3 regions of the Pseudomonas arabinosi genome follow, and region 3 is predicted to be linked to each of the others. Evidence: predicted binding sites of a transcription regulator. Region 3 holds the regulator's gene; each other region holds the start of a gene.
What was found. Region 3 encodes FliA, which starts transcription of late flagellar genes. Its sites were predicted from a motif close to CTAAAGTTTNNNNNNNNNNNGCCGNTAA; they were not measured.
Positions count from the first base shown of each region.

Region 1: the regulator FliA is predicted to act here: its motif matches at 1,200-1,227, upstream of ACMXYJ_RS27775 (flagellar protein MotY).
Region 2: the regulator FliA is predicted to act here: its motif matches at 1,642-1,669, upstream of ACMXYJ_RS17375 (methyl-accepting chemotaxis protein).

Region 1 is NZ_CP180480.1:5,963,371-5,966,647, reverse strand. Features, by position in the region: gene rnt (ribonuclease T) at 1-90, opposite strand, end outside; gene pyrC (dihydroorotase) at 87-1,133, opposite strand; gene ACMXYJ_RS27775 (flagellar protein MotY) at 1,293-2,201, shown strand; gene ACMXYJ_RS27770 (argininosuccinate synthase) at 2,331-3,277, shown strand, end outside.
Region 2 is NZ_CP180480.1:3,696,360-3,699,636, forward strand. Features, by position in the region: gene ACMXYJ_RS17375 (methyl-accepting chemotaxis protein) at 1-1,514, opposite strand, end outside; gene ACMXYJ_RS17380 (undecaprenyl-diphosphate phosphatase) at 1,810-2,640, shown strand; gene ACMXYJ_RS17385 (DUF1294 domain-containing protein) at 2,637-3,065, shown strand; gene ACMXYJ_RS17390 (MmcQ/YjbR family DNA-binding protein) at 3,062-3,277, opposite strand, start outside.
Region 3 is NZ_CP180480.1:2,116,545-2,119,821, reverse strand. Features, by position in the region: gene ACMXYJ_RS09885 (chemotaxis protein CheA) at 1-260, opposite strand, end outside; gene ACMXYJ_RS09880 (protein phosphatase CheZ) at 298-1,086, opposite strand; gene ACMXYJ_RS09875 (chemotaxis response regulator CheY) at 1,117-1,488, opposite strand; gene fliA (RNA polymerase sigma factor FliA) at 1,656-2,396, opposite strand; gene fleN (flagellar synthesis regulator FleN) at 2,393-3,223, opposite strand.

The sequences.
Region 1 (3,277 bases), 3.1 Mb from region 3:
GTATCCACGGAAGCGCTCAGCCATCGGGTGGCGCGAACCACCTCCGCCGCCTTGACCGTCCTGTTCGTCGTCGAAATGGTCTTCACTCACGCGTGTTCCTCCAGCAGGCGCCAGCGCAGTTTTTCACCGGCGCGCAGCGGGATTACGGTCAGCTCGCCAAATGGCAGGCTGGTTGGGGCGGTCCACTCATCGCGGACCAGGGTAATACGATCGGTGTTCACTGGCAGGCCGTAGAAACGCGGGCCGTTCAGGCTGGCAAAGGCTTCGAGCTTGTCCAGCGCGTTGCGCTGTTCGAAGGCTTCGGCATACATCTCGATCGCGGCATAAGCGGTGTAGCAACCGGCACAGCCGCAAGCGGCTTCTTTGGCGTGCTGGGCATGGGGCGCCGAGTCGGTGCCGAGGAAGAACTTGTCGCTGCCACTGGTGGCGGCGTCGAGCAGGGCTTCCTGGTGGGTGTTGCGCTTGAGAATCGGCAGGCAATAGAAGTGCGGCCGAATCCCGCCCACCAGCATGTGGTTGCGGTTGTACAGCAGGTGATGCGCGGTGATGGTCGCGCCAACATTGGCCGAAGCCTCGTTGACGAACTGCACGGCGTCGGCGGTAGTGATGTGTTCGAACACCACTTTGAGGCTCGGGAAGCGCTCGACCACACGACGCATGTGCTCATCGATAAAGATTTTTTCGCGATCGAACACGTCGACATCGCCACGGGTGACTTCACCGTGAACCAGCAAGGGCATCCCGACTTCGGCCATGGCCTCAAGTGCAGGGAAAATCTTGTCGATGCTGGTGACGCCAGAATCCGAGTTGGTGGTCGCGCCGGCCGGGTACAGCTTGGCGGCGTGAATGAAGCCGCTGGCCTTGGCCTCGCGAATTTCTTCGGGCTGGGTGCGGTCGGTCAGGTACAGCACCATCAACGGTTCGAAGCGGCTGCCAGCCGGACGTGCAGCGAGAATCCGCTGGCGATAGCCGTCGGCTTCAGCGGTGTTACGCACCGGAGGTACCAGGTTGGGCATGATGATGGCGCGACCAAAGGTGCGCGCGACATCCGCGACTGTATTGGGCAACACAGCACCATCGCGAAGATGAATATGCCAGTCGTCGGGACGCAGCAGGGTCAGGCGGTCGGACATGAGGGGATTCCAGGCGGGTCAAACTGAGGGGAATGCTACCGGAAAAGACTCTTCCAGGCACTCGCTATCAAGTTTTGCTGGAAGCTTCCGATATCCAACAGGTATGCCGTAAACATCTGTGTGTCGGTCTTTTTGTTGTAGAAGCCAGTGGAGCCTCCCGTGCGCCAGCGTTATTTAGCCTTGCTCAGCGTGTTTGCCAGCCTTCCTGCGATGGCGCTCACTTTCCAGACCCGTCTGGAGAGCATCGAGTGGACGGTCGAAGGAGACAAGTTCGAGTGCCGCCTGGCTCAGCCGATCACCGATTTTGGTTCGGGCGAATTCGTGCGTCGCGCTGGCGAGCAAGCGACGTTTCGCCTGAAGGCCTACAACTCGATGATCGGCGGCGGTTCGGCGACCTTGCTGGCGGCCGCAGCGCCCTGGCAGCCGGGGCGTGGCGACATCAACCTCGGTTCTGTGCGTATCGGCAGCGGCAATGTGTTGTTCAACAGTTCGCAAGTCCAGGCTGGCCGCTTGATCAGTGGCCTGATGGATGGCCGCAGTCCAGTCGTTCGGCATTACTCGGGCGATGGCCGGGTATCGGAAGTGCGTCTGTTGCCAGTCAAGTTCAGCAAGGCCTTTAACGACTATCAGGGCTGCGTGGCGAAGCTGCTGCCGAAGAATTTCGAGCAGGTTAAACAATCGCAGATCGGCTTCCCCGGCGAAGGCATCGATCTCGACGCGCAGGCCAAGGCTCAATTGCAAGTGATGCTGGAGTTCATGAAGGCCGACCCGACGGTCAACCACATCGAACTAGACGGCCACTCCGACAACAGCGGCAACCGCCTGACCAATCGTGACCTGTCGCGGCGTCGGGCCCTGGCCGTCATGGAGTTCTTCAAGGCCAACGGCGTTCAGGAATCGCAGATCACCGTGCGCTTTCACGGCGAGCGTTATCCATTGGCACCCAATACCAATTCCGCCAACCGGGCGAAGAACCGTCGGGTCAATGTGCACCTGGCGCGTGTTGCGCCCACCGAAAAGCCAGCCCCTCAGGCCACTGCATCGGCGAGCGCCGCGTCGACTTCCTGAACCCGCTGTAATCGTCGCTCACTCGACATAATCTGTCGCTTCGTCGTCATAAGCTGTCGCGCCTCTGTAAATTATCCTGCATGAGCGGTAGACTTGACGGCTTTCCGTAGAACCCCGTGGAGTGATGGCATGGCGGACGTAAACAAGGTCGTTCTGGCGTATTCCGGCGGCCTGGACACTTCGGTGATCCTCAAGTGGCTGCAGGATACTTATAACTGTGAAGTCGTGACCTTCACCGCTGACCTGGGTCAGGGCGAAGAGGTCGAACCTGCACGCGCCAAGGCACAGGCCATGGGCGTGAAAGAGATCTACATCGACGACTTGCGCGAAGAATTCGTGCGCGATTTCGTTTTCCCGATGTTCCGCGCCAACACCGTTTACGAAGGCGAGTACCTGCTGGGTACTTCCATCGCTCGTCCGTTGATCGCCAAGCGCTTGATCGAAATCGCCAACGAAACCGGTGCTGACGCCATTTCCCACGGCGCCACCGGCAAGGGCAACGACCAGGTTCGTTTCGAACTGGGCGCCTACGCGTTGAAGCCAGGCGTGAAAGTGATCGCTCCGTGGCGCGAATGGGACCTGCTCTCCCGTGAAAAGCTGATGGATTATGCTGAAAAGCACAATATCCCGATCGAGCGTCACGGCAAGAAGAAATCCCCGTACTCGATGGATGCCAACCTGCTGCACATCTCCTATGAAGGCGGCGTGCTGGAAGACACCTGGACCGAGCACGAAGAAGACATGTGGAAATGGACCGTCTCCCCGGAGAAGGCTCCAGATAAAGCGCAATACCTGGAACTGACATACCGCAACGGCGACATCGTTGCACTGGACGGCGTCGAAATGACCCCGGCCACCGTGCTGGCGACCCTGAACCGTATCGGTGGCGAACACGGTATCGGCCGTCTCGATATCGTCGAGAACCGCTACGTGGGCATGAAGTCCCGCGGCTGCTACGAAACCCCAGGCGGCACCATCATGCTGCGCGCTCACCGTGCGATCGAATCGATCACTCTGGACCGCGAAGTGGCTCACCTCAAAGACGAGCTGATGCCTAAATACGCCAGCCTGATCTA
Region 2 (3,277 bases), 1.6 Mb from region 3:
GTGACGTTCTGGTTGATGTCCTCGACCACATGCGCCTGTTGCAAGGTCGCGCTGGCGATGGAGGCGTTCAACCCGTTGAGGTTGCGCAGCGCCTGGGCAATGGCATTCAGGCTTGCACCGGCCAGGCCGGCCTGCTCGATGGTCAACTGCGATGCACGGCTGCTGTCGCCGATCACTTTGACCGCCGCTTCGGAGTGACTTTGCAGGCGTTCGATCATCGACTGGATCTCGGCCGTAGACTTCTGGGTACGCTGGGCCAGCAGTCGCACTTCATCGGCCACCACTGCAAAACCGCGACCTTGCTCGCCGGCCCGGGCGGCTTCGATGGCCGCGTTGAGGGCCAGCAGGTTGGTTTGCTCGGCGATGGAGCGGATCACTTCGAGGACGCTGCCGATCTGCGTGCTTTCGGCGGCCAGGGTGCGAATCACTTCCACCGCCTGATCGATGGTCGACGACAGCTTGTCGATCTGTTGCAGGCTGCCATCGATGTTAACCTGGCCTTGCTGCGCCTGAGACTCGGCATCGCGCATTTCGCTGGCGGCGTGCTCGGCGTTCTTCGCGACGTCGTGTACGCCATACGTCACTTCATTGATTGCCGTGGCCACCAGTTCCATTTGCTGGGACTGTTGCTGACTGCGTTGCTGGGCCTGGGCGGCGTCGTTGCCCAGTTCGCTGGAAGACTGACCCAGGGCACTGGCGGACACTTGCAGTTCCCTGATCACCAGTCGCAGCTTGGCGGTGAAGGCGTTGAAGTGGCGTGCCAGTTGTGTGACTTCATCCTGGCCATGGGTGTCGAGGCTGTGGGTCAGGTCGCTCTCGCCGCTGGCGATGTTGGCCATGGCGTTCACGGTTTCCTGCAGTGGACGCACGATGCTGCGGGCAATCAGGATGACCAGCAGCGCCATGATCAGGGCAATCACCAGCCCCACGAACGAGGCCTTCCAGACCTGGGCATAGAACTCGGCCTGCATGTCATCGATATACACGCCCGAACCGATTACCCAACCCCAGGGCTCGAAGAGTTTGATGTAGGAAGTTTTTTCTATCGGTGCACTGGCGCCCGGTTTCGGCCAGCGATAGTCGACGGTGCCGGCACCCTTGGACTTGGCGACGGCGACCATTTCGTTAAACAGGGCAAAACCGTCCGGGTCGCGAATCGCCGAGAGGTTCTGGCCATCGAGTTTCGGGTTGGCCGGGTGCATGATCATCACCGGCGTCAGGTCATTGATCCAGAAGTAGTCATTCTGGTCATAACGCAGACCGCGAACGGCGCTCAGAGCCTGCTTCTGCGCAGCATCGCGGGTGAGCGTGCCGGCGGTTTCGAGGTCGTGGTAATAGGTCAGAATACCGCTGGCGGTTTGCACCACATGCTGGGTTTTCTGGGCCTTGGCGTTGTACAGGTCATTGTGTATCTGCTTGAGCATCAAGACGCCCAACGTCATTAGCATCAGGACGGCCACGATCAAGATGAGCCACAAACGTCGGCTGATCGACATACTGCGCAAGCTGTTCATAACGCTGTCACTCCGATTTCTTTTTCTTCTAATAAATGATCGCCAGCATCCAACCACACTTTGCCAATCGGTCATATCCGACCCAAGTCCAATAACGCGGCAGCGTTAATCGGACTTGTCTGATAGGATTTCGGCCCCGCACGGAAAAACCTGAATCCAAGTTGATTTTTCACGGAATTTTTATGGTTTCGTCTGGATCCTGTGCGCGCGGGACTTCAGCTAGGCTGATCGCAGTAATCGTTCTGAAAAAATTATTAACGGGGCATGCCGTGGCGCATTGCTTCTTGGGGGATTGATGGATCTTTGGACTGCCTTTTCGGCGTTGATTCTTGGGGTTGTAGAAGGGCTGACGGAGTTTTTGCCGATTTCCAGTACCGGTCACCAAATCATTGTGGCGGACTTACTCAACTTCGGTGGCGAGCGGGCCATCGCTTTCAACATTATTATTCAGCTGGGGGCGATTCTGGCGGTGGTGTGGGAGTTCCGCCGCAAGATCTTCGACGTGGTCATCGGTTTGCCGACCCAACCGAGCGCTCGACGCTTTACCGCGAACCTGTTGATTGCGTTCATGCCGGCCGTGGTACTGGGGGTGATTTTTTCCGATTTGATCCACGAGTACCTGTTCAACCCGATCACTGTCGCGACGGCGTTGGTTGTGGGCGGGATCGTCATGTTGTGGGCCGAAAAGCGTCAGCATGAAGTGCATGCCGAAACCGTTGATGACATCACCTGGAAAGACGCCCTGAAAGTCGGCTTCGCCCAGTGCCTGGCGATGATTCCCGGGACGTCACGCTCCGGCTCGACGATCATTGGTGGCTTGTTGTTCGGGCTGTCGCGCAAAACCGCTACCGAGTTCTCGTTCTTTCTGGCGATGCCGACCATGGTCGCTGCGGCGGTTTACTCGGGCTACAAATACCGCAATCTGTTCGTCCCCTCGGATTTTCCGGTGTTCGCGATCGGTTTCGTCACGGCGTTCATCTTCGCGATGATTGCCGTCAGAGCCTTGCTGGTGTTCATCGGCAGTCACAGCTATGCGGCGTTTGCCTGGTATCGCATCGCGTTCGGCCTGGTCATCCTGGCCACCTGGCAGTTCGGCTGGGTCGACTGGACCGCGGTCAAGCCATGAATGACGCCAGCGCGCGCAACAACCCCGGACGCAAACCCGCAGGAGAGATTCGCAATCTTCAGCTGAAATTGTTGGTGTTTGCGATCCTGTGCGCGCTGCCGCTGTACGGTTCGATGTCGTTGTGGCTGCGCGGGGTTTCGGTGATTCCCCTGGCGGCGTACGGGGTCGTCAGCCTGCTGGCGTTCTTGCTGTACTGGAGCGACAAGCGCAAGGCTCGTGCAGACCATTGGCGCACACCGGAGAACGTGTTGCATGCGGTGGAACTCGCCGGGGGCTGGCCGGGTGCCTTGCTGGCGCAGCAGCTGTTTCGGCACAAGACGCGCAAAGTGTCGTTTCAGGTGTTGTTCTGGATGATCGTGCTGCTGCACCAGGTGTTCTGGATCGACCAACTGTTTCTGGGTGCAAATCTGCTGGCATTGATTTAAAGCAGCAGTCCGACCTGGGTGCGCTTGGGCAACTTGCTCACCACCAATTGATGGGAGCGCTGCAACAAGCCTTGCAGCTCTTCAGGGCCCAACGGGTAGGGCGTTTCCATGATGATCCACTGAGCCCGCGCCAGATACGGCGCGGGGCGGATTCCCGGGCGGTCGCAATGACCGAGAAACAAGTCCTTGTCGACCTTGAAGGCCAGGGATTC
Region 3 (3,277 bases):
TCCGAGTCGACGCGACGTTCACCCTTGCGCAGGATGTCGAACACGTTCTCGGCGATGTGACAGCACTCCACCAGCTCGTTGAGCTGGAGGAAGCCGGCGCCTCCTTTTACAGTGTGAAAACCGCGAAAAATTGCATTGAGCAAGTCCGCATCATCGGGTCGGCTTTCAAGCTCGACCAGCTGTTCGGACAGTTGCTCTAGAATCTCGCCGGCCTCAACCAGGAAATCCTGAAGGATCTCTTCATCGGCGCCGAAGCTCATTAAGGGGGTGCTCCTAAAGGTCTAAAAACCTAAAAACCTAAAATCCAAGACTGGATAGCAAATCGTCCACATCGTCCTGACCGGACACAACGTCTTCTCTTTTATCGGCATGAATCTGCGGACCTTCACCCTGAGAGAGATGTTTTTGCGGATCTTTTTCTGCCAGCATCGCTTCACGGTCATGTTCGATGCCCGCAAAGCGGTCCACCTGACTGGCCATAAGCACGAGCTTGAGCAGGTTGCTTTCAACTTCGGTGACCAATTGGGTCACACGCTTGATCACCTGACCGGTGAGGTCCTGGTAATCCTGAGCGAGCAGGATGTCGTTGAGGTTGCCCGACACAACGCGATTGTCTTCGCTGCTGCGTGTCAGGAAACCGTCGACTCGCCGGGCCAGCTCGCGGAACTCTTCAGCCCCGACTTCGCGACGCATGAACCGTCCCCAGTCGGTACTCAAGGCCTGGGCTTCGTTGCTCAGGCCATTGACCAGCGGCGTGGCGTTTTCCACCAGGTCCATGGTGCGGTTGGCTGCAGCTTCGGTCAGCTTGACCACATAACCCAGACGCTCGGTGGCGTCCGTGATCTGCGAGACTTCCTCGGCTTGCGGCATGTGCGGGTCAATCTGGAAATTGACGATCGCGCTATGCAGCTCGCGAGTGAGCTTGCCCACTTCCTGATACAGGCCACGGTCACGGGTCTGATTGAGCTCATGGATCAGTTGCACAGCGTCGCCGAACCTGCCTTTTTCAAGGCTTTCGACCAGTTCGACCGCGTGTTTTTTCAGAGTCGATTCGAAATCGCCCTGTGAAGACTCGTTATGCTCCATAGCTCCCCCGTGGCGGACTTGCTTTGCACATCAACCGATGCGTTCGAAGATCTTTTCAATCTTGTCTTTCAACGCCTGAGCCGTGAATGGCTTGACCACATAACCGTTCACACCCGCCTGAGCGGCTTCGATGATTTGCTCGCGCTTGGCTTCGGCCGTGACCATCAACACCGGCAGGTGTTTGAGTTTTTCATCGGCACGCACGTGGCGCAGCAGATCGATACCGGTCATGCCGGGCATGTTCCAGTCCGTTACCAGAAAGTCGATGCTGCCGCTGTTGAGAACCGGAATGGCAGTAGTGCCATCGTCGGCCTCGACCGTGTTGGTGAACCCAAGGTCACGCAACAGGTTTTTAATGATCCGCCGCATCGTTGAGAAGTCATCAACGATGAGGATTTTCATGTTCTTGTCCAATTCGACCTCCAAGCAGTCTTAAACGCGCCCAGCACCTGGACACGCCATTTCAATCAATCCGGCAAAGCACTCAATGACTGTCTGGAGCACAACAGATCGGGACCGGTACGGTTCAACACCCCACCAGCCGCGTTCGCAGTGTCCCCACACTGCCTTCAGCGCGCTCGCCACTCCCCCAAACGCCCCCGCAAACGGGCCGCGCACTGGCTGTGTAACTGGCTGACCCGAGATTCGCTGACCCCCAGGACCTCACCGATTTCCTTGAGATTCAACTCTTCGTCGTAGTACAGCGCCAACACCAGTCGCTCACGCTCCGGCAAATTGGCAATCGCGTCCGCCAGCGCCGCCTGGAAGCGTTCATCTTCCAGATCGCGTGACGGCTCGAGATGAGCACTGGCGCCATCCTCGTGCAGCCCTTCGTGTTCGCCGTCCTGCAACAGATCGTCGAAACTGAATAGCCGGCTGCCCAGGGTGTCGTTCAAAATCCCGTAATAATCGTCGAGACTCAATTGGAGTTCGGCCGCAACCTCGTGATCTTTAGCGTCACGACCGGTTTTAGCTTCAATCGAGCGAATGGCGTCGCTGACCATCCGGGTATTGCGGTGGACCGAACGTGGCGCCCAGTCCCCCTTGCGTACTTCGTCGAGCATCGCGCCACGGATTCGAATACCCGCGTACGTCTCGAAACTCGCGCCTTTGCTGGCGTCGTATTTGGTCGACACTTCAAGCAGGCCGATCATCCCGGCCTGGATCAGATCTTCAACCTGGACACTGGCTGGCAAACGCGCCAGCAAGTGATAGGCAATGCGTTTAACCAGTGGCGCGTAACGCTCGATCAGCTCGTACTGCGCATCACGTGCCGACTTCTTGTAGAGGTTATAGCCACTGGCTGTCATAGCACGGGTCCTGCGGTTTGTTGCACGAGGCGCTCGACGAAAAACTCCAGGTGCCCGCGCGGGTTCGCAGGCAGTGGCCAGGTATCGACCTTCTGTGCAATGGCCTTGAACGCCAGTGAGCACTTGGAACGCGGGAAGGCTTCGTAGACGGCGCGTTGCTTCTGCACAGCCTTGCGCACACTTTCGTCGTAAGGCACCGCGCCAACGTATTGTAAGGCGACATCAAGAAAGCGATCCGTGACCTTGGTCAACTTGGCGAACAGGTTGCGACCTTCCTGCGGGCTCTGGGCCATGTTGGCCAGGACGCGGAAGCGGTTCATGCCGTAATCGCGGTTCAGCAGTTTGATCAGTGCGTAGGCATCGGTGATCGAGGTCGGCTCGTCGCAGACCACCAGCAAGACTTCTTGCGCTGCGCGGACGAAACTGACGACCGAGTCACCAATGCCCGCAGCGGTGTCGATCACCAGCACGTCGAGGTTGTCGCCGATATCGCTGAACGCCTGGATCAGGCCGGCGTGTTGGGCCGGGCTCAAATGAACCATGCTCTGTGTGCCGGACGCGGCCGGGACGATGCGGATGCCGCCAGGGCCTTGCAACAGTACGTCGCGCAGCTCGCAGCGGCCTTCGATCACGTCGGCCAAAGTACGTTTGGGTGTCAGTCCCAGCAGGACGTCGACGTTCGCCAGCCCCAGATCGGCGTCCAACAGCATGACGCGTCGACCGAGCTCTGCTAAAGCCAGGGACAAGTTCACTGACACGTTAGTCTTCCCGACGCCACCTTTGCCGCCGGTCACCGCGATCACCTGTACGGGATGCATGCTGCCCATGAATTTTCTTTACCTTGTCTTACTTAGACGGAGGCCACATTACTGGCTGCGCGT